3 regions of the Paenibacillus sp. FSL R7-0297 genome follow, and region 3 is predicted to be linked to each of the others. Evidence: a T-box and tRNA genes for the amino acid it is inferred to sense, from the RefSeq annotation. Region 3 holds a T-box; the other regions hold tRNA genes.
What was found. A T-box is a leader RNA that pairs with one kind of tRNA and senses whether it is charged. The one in region 3 lies ahead of metG (methionine--tRNA ligase), so its partner is inferred to be a tRNA-Met.
Positions count from the first base shown of each region.

Region 1: it encodes a tRNA-Met, which carries the amino acid that the T-box ahead of metG (methionine--tRNA ligase) is inferred to sense. The anticodon was not compared.
Region 2: it encodes a tRNA-Met, which carries the amino acid that the T-box ahead of metG (methionine--tRNA ligase) is inferred to sense. The anticodon was not compared.

Region 1 is NZ_JBBPAQ010000001.1:2,146,658-2,149,907, forward strand. It holds rRNA gene MKZ24_RS09420 (23S ribosomal RNA) at 1-769, shown strand, start outside; tRNA gene MKZ24_RS09425 (tRNA-Asn) at 833-908, shown strand; tRNA gene MKZ24_RS09430 (tRNA-Ser) at 912-1,001, shown strand; tRNA gene MKZ24_RS09435 (tRNA-Glu) at 1,032-1,106, shown strand; tRNA gene MKZ24_RS09440 (tRNA-Val) at 1,223-1,298, shown strand; tRNA gene MKZ24_RS09445 (tRNA-Met) at 1,333-1,409, shown strand; tRNA gene MKZ24_RS09450 (tRNA-Asp) at 1,414-1,491, shown strand; tRNA gene MKZ24_RS09455 (tRNA-Phe) at 1,511-1,586, shown strand; tRNA gene MKZ24_RS09460 (tRNA-Thr) at 1,607-1,682, shown strand; tRNA gene MKZ24_RS09465 (tRNA-Tyr) at 1,688-1,773, shown strand; tRNA gene MKZ24_RS09470 (tRNA-Trp) at 1,779-1,852, shown strand; tRNA gene MKZ24_RS09475 (tRNA-His) at 1,879-1,954, shown strand; tRNA gene MKZ24_RS09480 (tRNA-His) at 2,004-2,079, shown strand; tRNA gene MKZ24_RS09485 (tRNA-Gln) at 2,098-2,172, shown strand; tRNA gene MKZ24_RS09490 (tRNA-Gly) at 2,179-2,253, shown strand; tRNA gene MKZ24_RS09495 (tRNA-Cys) at 2,260-2,333, shown strand; tRNA gene MKZ24_RS09500 (tRNA-Leu) at 2,370-2,448, shown strand; partial or broken gene MKZ24_RS09505 (MFS transporter) at 2,603-2,893, opposite strand; gene MKZ24_RS33080 (hypothetical protein) at 2,814-3,041, opposite strand; gene MKZ24_RS09510 (TetR/AcrR family transcriptional regulator) at 3,210-3,250, opposite strand, start outside.
Region 2 is NZ_JBBPAQ010000001.1:80,639-83,888, reverse strand. It holds rRNA gene MKZ24_RS00415 (23S ribosomal RNA) at 1-567, shown strand, start outside; rRNA gene rrf (5S ribosomal RNA) at 645-761, shown strand; tRNA gene MKZ24_RS00405 (tRNA-Ile) at 825-901, shown strand; tRNA gene MKZ24_RS00400 (tRNA-Asn) at 905-980, shown strand; tRNA gene MKZ24_RS00395 (tRNA-Ser) at 984-1,073, shown strand; tRNA gene MKZ24_RS00390 (tRNA-Glu) at 1,242-1,316, shown strand; tRNA gene MKZ24_RS00385 (tRNA-Val) at 1,433-1,508, shown strand; tRNA gene MKZ24_RS00380 (tRNA-Met) at 1,542-1,615, shown strand; tRNA gene MKZ24_RS00375 (tRNA-Asp) at 1,623-1,700, shown strand; tRNA gene MKZ24_RS00370 (tRNA-Gln) at 1,795-1,869, shown strand; tRNA gene MKZ24_RS00365 (tRNA-Lys) at 1,897-1,972, shown strand; tRNA gene MKZ24_RS00360 (tRNA-Leu) at 1,989-2,072, shown strand; tRNA gene MKZ24_RS00355 (tRNA-Gly) at 2,080-2,154, shown strand; tRNA gene MKZ24_RS00350 (tRNA-Arg) at 2,165-2,241, shown strand; tRNA gene MKZ24_RS00345 (tRNA-Pro) at 2,394-2,467, shown strand; tRNA gene MKZ24_RS00340 (tRNA-Gly) at 2,480-2,550, shown strand; gene MKZ24_RS00335 (helix-turn-helix transcriptional regulator) at 2,808-3,250, shown strand, end outside.
Region 3 is NZ_JBBPAQ010000001.1:5,466,645-5,469,894, reverse strand. It holds gene metG (methionine--tRNA ligase) at 1-1,476, opposite strand, end outside; T-box leader at 1,592-1,861, opposite strand; gene MKZ24_RS24005 (site-2 protease family protein) at 1,936-3,021, shown strand; gene MKZ24_RS24000 (hypothetical protein) at 3,090-3,250, shown strand, end outside.

The sequences.
Region 1 (3,250 bases), 3.3 Mb from region 3:
GGGAGCCGTAGAGGCAGGAGCGCAAGCTTCTGCGGAGGCGCCGTTGGGATACCACCCTGATCGTATCTAGGTTCTAACCTAGTACCCTAAGCGGGTACGGGGACCGTGTCAGGCGGGCAGTTTGACTGGGGCGGTCGCCTCCTAAAGAGTAACGGAGGCGTTCAAAGGTTCCCTCAGAATGGTTGGAAATCATTCGCAGAGTGCAAAGGCATAAGGGAGCTTGACTGCGAGACCTACAAGTCGAGCAGGGACGAAAGTCGGACTTAGTGATCCGGTGGTACCGCATGGAAGGGCCATCGCTCAACGGATAAAAGCTACCCTGGGGATAACAGGCTTATCTCCCCCAAGAGTCCACATCGACGGGGAGGTTTGGCACCTCGATGTCGGCTCATCGCATCCTGGGGCTGAAGTAGGTCCCAAGGGTTGGGCTGTTCGCCCATTAAAGCGGTACGCGAGCTGGGTTCAGAACGTCGTGAGACAGTTCGGTCCCTATCTGTCGTGGGCGCAGGAAATTTGAGAGGAGCTGTCCTTAGTACGAGAGGACCGGGATGGACGTACCGCTGGTGCATCAGTTGTTCCGCCAGGAGCATGGCTGAGTAGCTACGTACGGACGGGATAAGCGCTGAAAGCATCTAAGCGTGAAGCCCCCCTCAAGATGAGATTTCCCAACTAGTAAGACCCCTTGAAGACGACGAGGTAGATAGGTTGGAGGTGGAAGTGCAGCAATGCACGGAGCTGACCAATACTAATCGGTCGAGGGCTTATCCAAATTTCTTAGAGCGCAGATTCGTTTCGGATTCAGTTTTCAGGCGATCAAGCTTGATATGTATATTCCCTGATAGCTCAGTTGGTAGAGCACTCGACTGTTAATCGAGTTGTCACAGGTTCGAGTCCTGTTCGGGGAGCCATTTGGAGAGGTGTCCGAGTTTGGCCGAAGGAGCACGATTGGAAATCGTGTAGGCGCCACAAGCGTCTCGAGGGTTCGAATCCCTCTCTCTCCGTAGCTTTACTTTACAAGTAGTTAACAGCATGGCTCGTTGGTCAAGGGGTTAAGACACCTCCCTTTCACGGAGGTAACATGGGTTCGAATCCCATACGAGTCACCAATTTCTTCTTCGATTAATGGGATGAGAATTCCCTGGGTTCGTTGAAGCATAGGCATCGTAAGGAATACATCGCAATCTCGTAACGGAGTGGAGAGTATCTCATACGAGTCATATATGGAGGCTTAGCTCAGCTGGGAGAGCATCTGCCTTACAAGCAGAGGGTCGGGGGTTCGAACCCCTCAGCCTCCACCATCTATCTTTTAATAGAATAGATCTTTAACATTGACGCGGGGTGGAGCAGCCCGGTAGCTCGTCGGGCTCATAACCCGAAGGCCGCAGGTTCAAATCCTGCCCCCGCAACCAATTTGGAACCGTGGTGTAGTTGGCCTAACATGCCTGCCTGTCACGCAGGAGATCGCGGGTTCGAATCCCGTCGGTTCCGCCATCTTTATGAAAAAATGTTCGGCTCGGTAGCTCAGTCGGTAGAGCAAAGGACTGAAAATCCTTGTGTCGGGGGTTCGATTCCCTCCCGCGCCACCATATTTCTTACAACTTAATACGCCGGTGTAGCTCAATTGGTAGAGCAACTGACTTGTAATCAGTAGGTTGGGGGTTCAAGTCCTCTCGCCGGCACCATCCTCGGAGGCTTAGCGAAGTGGCCAAACGCATCAGACTGTAAATCTGCTCACGTACGTGTTCGGTGGTTCGAATCCATCAGCCTCCACCATTTTTAGGGGCATAGTTTAAAGGTAGAACAACGGTCTCCAAAACCGTTGGTGTGGGTTCAATTCCTGCTGCCCCTGCCAAGTAATATCCTATAAAATTTAATATGGCGATCGTGGCGAAGTGGTTAACGCACCGGATTGTGGTTCCGGCATTCGTGGGTTCGAGACCCATCGGTCGCCCCATTTCTTTTATAAGAGTTATAAGGCATTGCAATTAAATAAGCTTCATATGGCGACTGTGGCGAAGGGGTTAACGCACCGGATTGTGGTTCCGGCATTCGTGGGTTCGAGACCCATCAGTCGCCCCATTTTATTAAATCAAATGTTGGGGATTAGCCAAGCGGTAAGGCAACGGACTTTGACTCCGTCATTCATAGGTTCGATTCCTATATCCCCAGCCATTATATGCGGACGTGGCTCAGCGGTAGAGCATCGCCTTGCCAAGGCGAGGGTCGCGGGTTCGATTCCCGTCGTCCGCTCCATTTTTTGGTGCCATAGCCAAGTGGTAAGGCAAAGCTCTGCAAAAGCTTTATCCCCAGTTCAAATCTGGGTGGCACCTCCATTTTATTTTAGAATCAATTGTAAATAATATGTATATGCCGGCGTGGCGGAATGGCAGACGCGCTCGACTCAAAATCGAGTGGGAAACCGTGGAGGTTCGAGTCCTCTCGCCGGTATCTGCTAAAAGAGTTCATCAGAGATATTCTCTGGTGGGCTCTTTTTTCTTTTTATTTGAGCTGTATTCTCTTACTCCAGTTATGCGTAGAACTATCAAGATCCAGGCAATCTTTATCAGAACCAACAAATTGATTTCTAGCCGCACCTAGACCAACGATACCTCATGCCTGCCCCCACAGCTAAGGGAACACTAATACCGGAAGCTACCGCCCCGCATAGATTCAGGGAAACAGAATATCCCACTGTCCATAGTACCCATTTGCTGCGGAAACTCCCGTTTGATCAGGCTCGGAAGTAATACATTACATAGGGGAATAGCAAACCTCAGAATTGCAGTTCCAACATACAAGGTCACTCCTCCCGATTACGACTGAACAGCAATGGTCCCACCGATGTGAGGGGAGCACGCAAATTCGCTGCGATAAAAATAATTCCTACGATCATGAACCAGAGTGTCGCTTGCTTGCGAATACCGGTTCTGGAGACGGACAGCTTCCTCAGCTTTATGACCATCCTGATTGGCAATGGCTTGATAAATCAGGTCATAGGAGTCGAGATAAAAGCCGCATCTTTGCTTCGTTTCCAAAACCATGTTCTGACCTCCAGGCTCTCGAACTTATCGGTATGCTGAATCACTTTTCTTATTACTGACCCCAAAATACTGGAGGAGCAGACATAAGTCCCATCCCCTTGCCTGGTCTTCAGCAGAAGAGCAGAGAAGCGGCCCTCAAAAATGAGCGTCCGCTTCATTTTAAATAATTTATAATTCTTCGGAATAAAATGCTTTGGATACTGCCTCTG
Region 2 (3,250 bases), 5.4 Mb from region 3:
GCAAAGGCATAAGGGAGCTTGACTGCGAGACCTACAAGTCGAGCAGGGACGAAAGTCGGACTTAGTGATCCGGTGGTACCGCATGGAAGGGCCATCGCTCAACGGATAAAAGCTACCCTGGGGATAACAGGCTTATCTCCCCCAAGAGTCCACATCGACGGGGAGGTTTGGCACCTCGATGTCGGCTCATCGCATCCTGGGGCTGAAGTAGGTCCCAAGGGTTGGGCTGTTCGCCCATTAAAGCGGTACGCGAGCTGGGTTCAGAACGTCGTGAGACAGTTCGGTCCCTATCTGTCGTGGGCGCAGGAAATTTGAGAGGAGCTGTCCTTAGTACGAGAGGACCGGGATGGACGTACCGCTGGTGCATCAGTTGTTCCGCCAGGAGCATGGCTGAGTAGCTACGTACGGACGGGATAAGCGCTGAAAGCATCTAAGCGTGAAGCCCCCCTCAAGATGAGATTTCCCAACTAGTAAGACCCCTTGAAGACGACGAGGTAGATAGGTTGGAGGTGGAAGTGCAGCAATGCATGGAGCTGACCAATACTAATCGGTCGAGGGCTTATCCAAATTTCTTAGAGCGCAGATTCGTTTCGGATTCAGTTTTCAGGAATCAATTCCTGAAGCATTTACGCTGTAAATGCCCGTTTGGTGGCGATAGCGGAGGGGTTCCACGCGTACCCATCCCGAACACGACCGTTAAGCCCTCCAGCGCCGATGGTACTTGGACCGAAGGGTCCTGGGAGAGTAGGACGCCGCCAAGCGGACAATCCACACACATTGTGGTATTTTTTTTGCCCTTATTAGTTAAATTGGTGTATGAGAACGGGCCTTTAGCTCAGCTGGTTAGAGCGCACCTCTGATAAGGGTGAGGTCAGTGGTTCGAGTCCACTAAGGCCCACCATATTCCCTGATAGCTCAGTTGGTAGAGCACTCGACTGTTAATCGAGTTGTCACAGGTTCGAGTCCTGTTCGGGGAGCCATCTGGAGAGGTGTCCGAGTTTGGCCGAAGGAGCACGATTGGAAATCGTGTAGGCGCCACAAGCGTCTCGAGGGTTCGAATCCCTCTCTCTCCGTAGCTTTACCTTCTCTGTATAGGGATGAGAACCCTAAGTGGTTCGTTGGAGCATAAGCTTCGATAGCAACAGCTTCGCAATCTCGTAACGAAGTGAAGAGTATCCCTCTCTCTCTCCGTAGCTTTACCTTCTCTGTATAGGGATGAGAAAAACAATTTTAAACAGCATGGCTCGTTGGTCAAGGGGTTAAGACACCTCCCTTTCACGGAGGTAACATGGGTTCGAATCCCATACGAGTCACCAATTTCTTCTTCGATTAATGGGATGAGAATTCCCTGGGTTCGTTGAAGCATAGGCATCGTAAGGAATACATCGCAATCTCGTAACGGAGTGGAGAGTATCCCATACGAGTCATACATGGAGGCTTAGCTCAGCTGGGAGAGCATCTGCCTTACAAGCAGAGGGTCGGGGGTTCGAACCCCTCAGCCTCCACCATCTATCTTTAACAGAATAGATCTTTAACATTGACGCGGGGTGGAGCAGCCCGGTAGCTCGTCGGGCTCATAACCCGAAGGCCGCAGGTTCAAATCCTGCCCCCGCAATTAATTTGGAACCGTGGTGTAGTTGGCCTAACATGCCTGCCTGTCACGCAGGAGATCGCGGGTTCGAATCCCGTCGGTTCCGCCATTTTTATTGTATGAAGGTATCAGGGATTGAGCATCCTATATCTCGAAGTATAGAGTATCCACCCGATTCCGTAGTGTCTGCTAATTATTAATATTGGGGATTAGCCAAGCGGTAAGGCAACGGACTTTGACTCCGTCATTCATAGGTTCGATTCCTATATCCCCAGCCATTTCATTTATGTTTATTTCTCTTATGAGAGCCATTAGCTCAGTTGGTAGAGCACCTGACTTTTAATCAGGGTGTCGAAGGTTCGAGTCCTTCATGGCTCACCATTTTCTTATAAAGTGTGCGCGTGTGGCGGAATGGCAGACGCACCAGACTTAGGATCTGGCGTTTCACGACGTGGGGGTTCAAGTCCCTTCACGCGCACCATGTTTTTGCGGACGTGGCTCAGCGGTAGAGCATCGCCTTGCCAAGGCGAGGGTCGCGGGTTCGATTCCCGTCGTCCGCTCCATATAGATTTTGCGCCCTTAGCTCAGCTGGATAGAGCGTTTGACTACGAATCAAAAGGCCGGGAGTTCGAATCTCTCAGGGCGCGCCATTTATAACTTCATTGGATCATCAAAGTGTCCCCAGATTCGAACGAGTTCGTTGGAGCATAGACTTCGATAGAATAACTTCGCAATCGGATGCGAAGCATCCGTATCTCTCAAGGCGCGCCATTATTACTTTGCAGTATAGCTTTTATATTTACGGGATGTAGCTCAGCTTGGTAGAGCACCTGGTTTGGGACCAGGGGGTCGCATGTTCAAATCGTGTCATCCCGATATTTCACCTTTGCGGGTGTAGTTCAATGGTAGAACTTCAGCCTTCCAAGCTGATAGCGTGGGTTCGATTCCCATCACCCGCTTAAATAATAGTTGCAGAAACCCTTGATATTCAAGGGTTTTTGTTTGTTTTATTCCAGGGACACGACAGGTTGATGCTGTTGTGTTTTTTTAGTGTGGGGCGGAAGTGTTACTTACTAAAAATACATAGTATATGCTGGTGGCCGCCCTATGGGCTGGTAATGCTATATTTTGCAGACAGCCATGTTTATATAGACCTGTTATATTAGAACTATGGAAGTACAGGCACTATTTACTTGGAAGTTGAGGAGCATTTATTATGACAGACAAAGTAATACGGATCTTCAAGATTATTAACGCCATCCAGTCGAATCCCGGGATTACGGCTGCGGATCTGGCATTCCGGTGCGAGGTGAATATTAGAACGATTTATAGGGACCTGGATGTGATCAGTCATTTTGCACCGGTGATGAATGAGGGGAGAGGAACGGGGTATAAGTTTATGGGGAAATTCTTCTTATACCCGCTGGATTTCTCCGAGCAGGAGGCGATGGCTTTCTCTCTGTTGCCCTCCGTGCTGGCTCCCGGCAAAATCCCCCCAGGTTTTCTATCTGCCTTTGACAAAGTCATGGGCACACATCTGAAGGAGAAATCCAAACAGAATGGAATGCTTGAGAATATTTCAGATATTATTCAAATGGGCAAGCCTGCGTACCGCAAGGAGAGCCGGAATTTCCTGCAGCCGCTGATCGGGGCGATTAT
Region 3 (3,250 bases):
CAGATTAGACAGATTAGCGGTGATCTGCACACAGGTATACAGCGTGTTGCCGCAGGCGGCGGGGTCATTCCTAATCTGCAGCCACGGCTGCTGCTGATCGAAATATTTGTTGGCCTGGCGGATATGGGTGAAGACATGCTCCAGCGCTTCTTTGAAGCTGCCCCCCTCAATAAGTCTCCCGGTCTCGCTGTACAGAGTATTAATGCTGCTGGCCCAAACGGCATCCATTGTACCCTCAGGAACCTCGCCATTCCAGAACTTATTCACGAATACCAGACTGCGGTTAACGAAATTACCGAAGGCGCCCAGCAGCTCGCTGTTATGGCTGTAGATGAATTCTCTCCACGAGAAGTCGGCATCCCGTTTCTCAGGACCGTTCGCCGTCAGGAAATACCGGATGGAATCCGGGTCGTAGCGGCTGAGAATATCCGGCACCCAGACGGCCCAGTTACGGCTTGTGGAGAATTTCTCCCCTTCCAGCGTCATGTATTCACAGGAGAAGATGCGGTCCGGCAGATGCAGGTCTCCAGCACCCAGCAGCAGAGCCGGCCAGATCAGGCTGTGAAAAGGCACATTATCCTTGCCATGCACATAATAGGCCGTAATGGGAGGGTACGCGGCGTCTTTGCTCTCAGTGGATTCCAGCCAGAAATCCTCCCAGCGGTTGCCGGTCCCGGCAGCCCACTGCTTGCTGGCGGACAGATAGCCGCTGACCGCTTCGATCCACACATAGATTTTCTTGTCCGTGAAGCCGTCCACCGGAACATCCACCCCCCAGTCCAGATCCCGCGTTGCAGCGCGGTCCTGCAGTCCTTCCTGCAGATATCTGCGGGTTAAACGCACAGCATTGTCTCTCCAGCCTTGCGCAGAATCTACGTATTCTGAAAGTGCGCCCTGGAAGCTGGACAGTGACAAATAATAATGCAGGGTGGAACGCAGCACCGGAGGGGTTCCGCAGATTTTGCAGGTACGCTCCAGCAGGTCAACCGGGTCGAGTATCGTAGAACAGTAATCACATTGGTCACCCCTGGCCTGCTGTCCGCAGACCGGGCAGATTCCCTCTACATAGCGGTCCGGCAAGTAGCGCTGATCCTGCTCACAGTAGCATTGGAGCGTAGACTTCTGGTACAGATGGCCGTTATCCAGCAGCTTAAGGAACAGCTCCTGCACCACACTGTGGTGATGCTCCTGATCGGTCCGGGTGTATAAGTCATAGGTGAATCCAAGCGAACGGAAGCAATCGGCGAACTCCTGATGATATCTGCTGGCGAATTCACCAGGGGATACACCTTCCTGCGCTGCCTGTACAGCAACTGGAGTGCCGTGGCAGTCACTGCCGGAGACATACAGCACAGCGTCGCCTTTGGCACGGTGATAGCGGGCCAGGATATCTCCCGGCAGAATACTCGCAAGCCTGCCCAGGTGCAGGGAGCCATTGGCATACGGCCAAGCCCCTCCGATAAAAATGTTTGTCATGTCATTGTCCTCCTATAAGTTTTGTTGACAGATTTTCCTTGAAACGGCTTCGGACAAAACCCGTTTCGGAAAACATGTTTAGGTTTCTAAGCGCACAAAAAAGACTCTCATCCCCAAAAGGGACGAGAGCCTGCGCTCACGTGTTACCACCCAAATTCATCAATGCCTTGCGGCATCCACCTCTTCAGGTACGTCCGCATAAGCCTGCGGGTATACCCTAGCATGGTAACGGATGCGGGTTCCGGCGCAGCCTACGTCCCGTTTATGCGGGCTTCGATGCGCAGCTCTGAGACCATATTCCCGTGGGTTTTCTTTGCTCCTTTTCAGCGGCTGGAGCTCTCTGTGAAAGAATGGCCAAGGTACTCTTTCTCTTCATAGCTATTGTGGTTATCCTAATTACTGGATATCATATATGCAGGTGATGGCTTATGTCAACACCAGATACAGAAATAAAGGAGAATGAGACTTTTGCCGGAAAACAAGCAGGTAAAGAAAAGCTCAGGCATAATGGGATGGCTTGGTAGCGCGGGAGTACTGCTGCTGCTGAAGGGCAAAACTATTCTGTCTCTGCTCAAGCTGGGGAAGATTGCGGGACCGCTGATTTCGATGATGGTGTCTATCTGGGCCTATGCTCTGATCTCACCATGGCAATTTGCAGTGGGCTTCGTTGCCTTATTATTCGTTCATGAGATCGGCCATGTTATCGCCGCTAAGCGGATCGGGCTGCCGGTGAGCGCACCGCTGTTTGTTCCTTTTATGGGTGCATTAATTACGATGAAGAAACAACCGCTGGATGCCAGAGAGGAAGCCTACGTTGCTTTTGGAGGCCCTATTCTGGGGGGCATTGGCGCGGCCGCCGTCTTCGGAGCAGCTTATTATTATCAGAGCCCGCTACTCTTTTCACTGGCTTATGTCGGATTCTTTCTTAACCTGATCAACCTGCTGCCGATTCATCCGCTGGATGGGGGAAGAATTGCAACTGCGGTTACCCGCTGGTTATGGCTGGTAGGTCTGGTTGGAGGTCTGGCAGTGATCATCTATCTGAAATCTATTCTGTTCAGTATTATCTGGCTGTTATTTGCTTATGACATGTACAAGAAATATATCAGCCGGCGCACGAAGAAGCAGATGCATGCGGTTATGAAAAGCTTCCTGATACCGATTGAGGATTTGCAGGATCAAGGGTATCTGATTCCCGGACCTGAGCACAAAAGAGAACTACCTTTTACCACCTACAGTGATTTGAACCGCCAGCAATATCTTGGTGTCCGCTGGGATAATCTGGACTATTACGGTACAACGACTATGCCTGTACAGTCTATTATCAGTAAAGTCCGGATCGTGCAGCTGGACCAGCTGTATGTGGATGCTAAGCTGCAGCTGAAGATGCAGTGTGAGATCAGCTTTACGGTGTTTGATAATGATAAATATTATGATGTGCCGGCCGCGTCACGCTGGAGATATGGTATTGCTTATTTTGTACTCGCTGGCTTTCTCGGCGGCATGATGTACCTTGTGCATATCGTTGGCAATGTAAATCTGTAAGGATTCGTTTATGAAGCCCCTGATTCGTCAAAGCTGTATAGAGCCAAGAAGAACAGGGGGGTACAACTATGCGCAAGTCATTGGTGTGGAGCGGGGTCATTGGAGTGTGTGTGATGCTGGGGACGGCCGGATGTGCGGCTGGCAGTGAGGCTCCCGGATATACGGGGGTTCATAAGATGACTGGACTGGACGGGAGACTTGATACACCGGATGGTCTTATATCACCGGT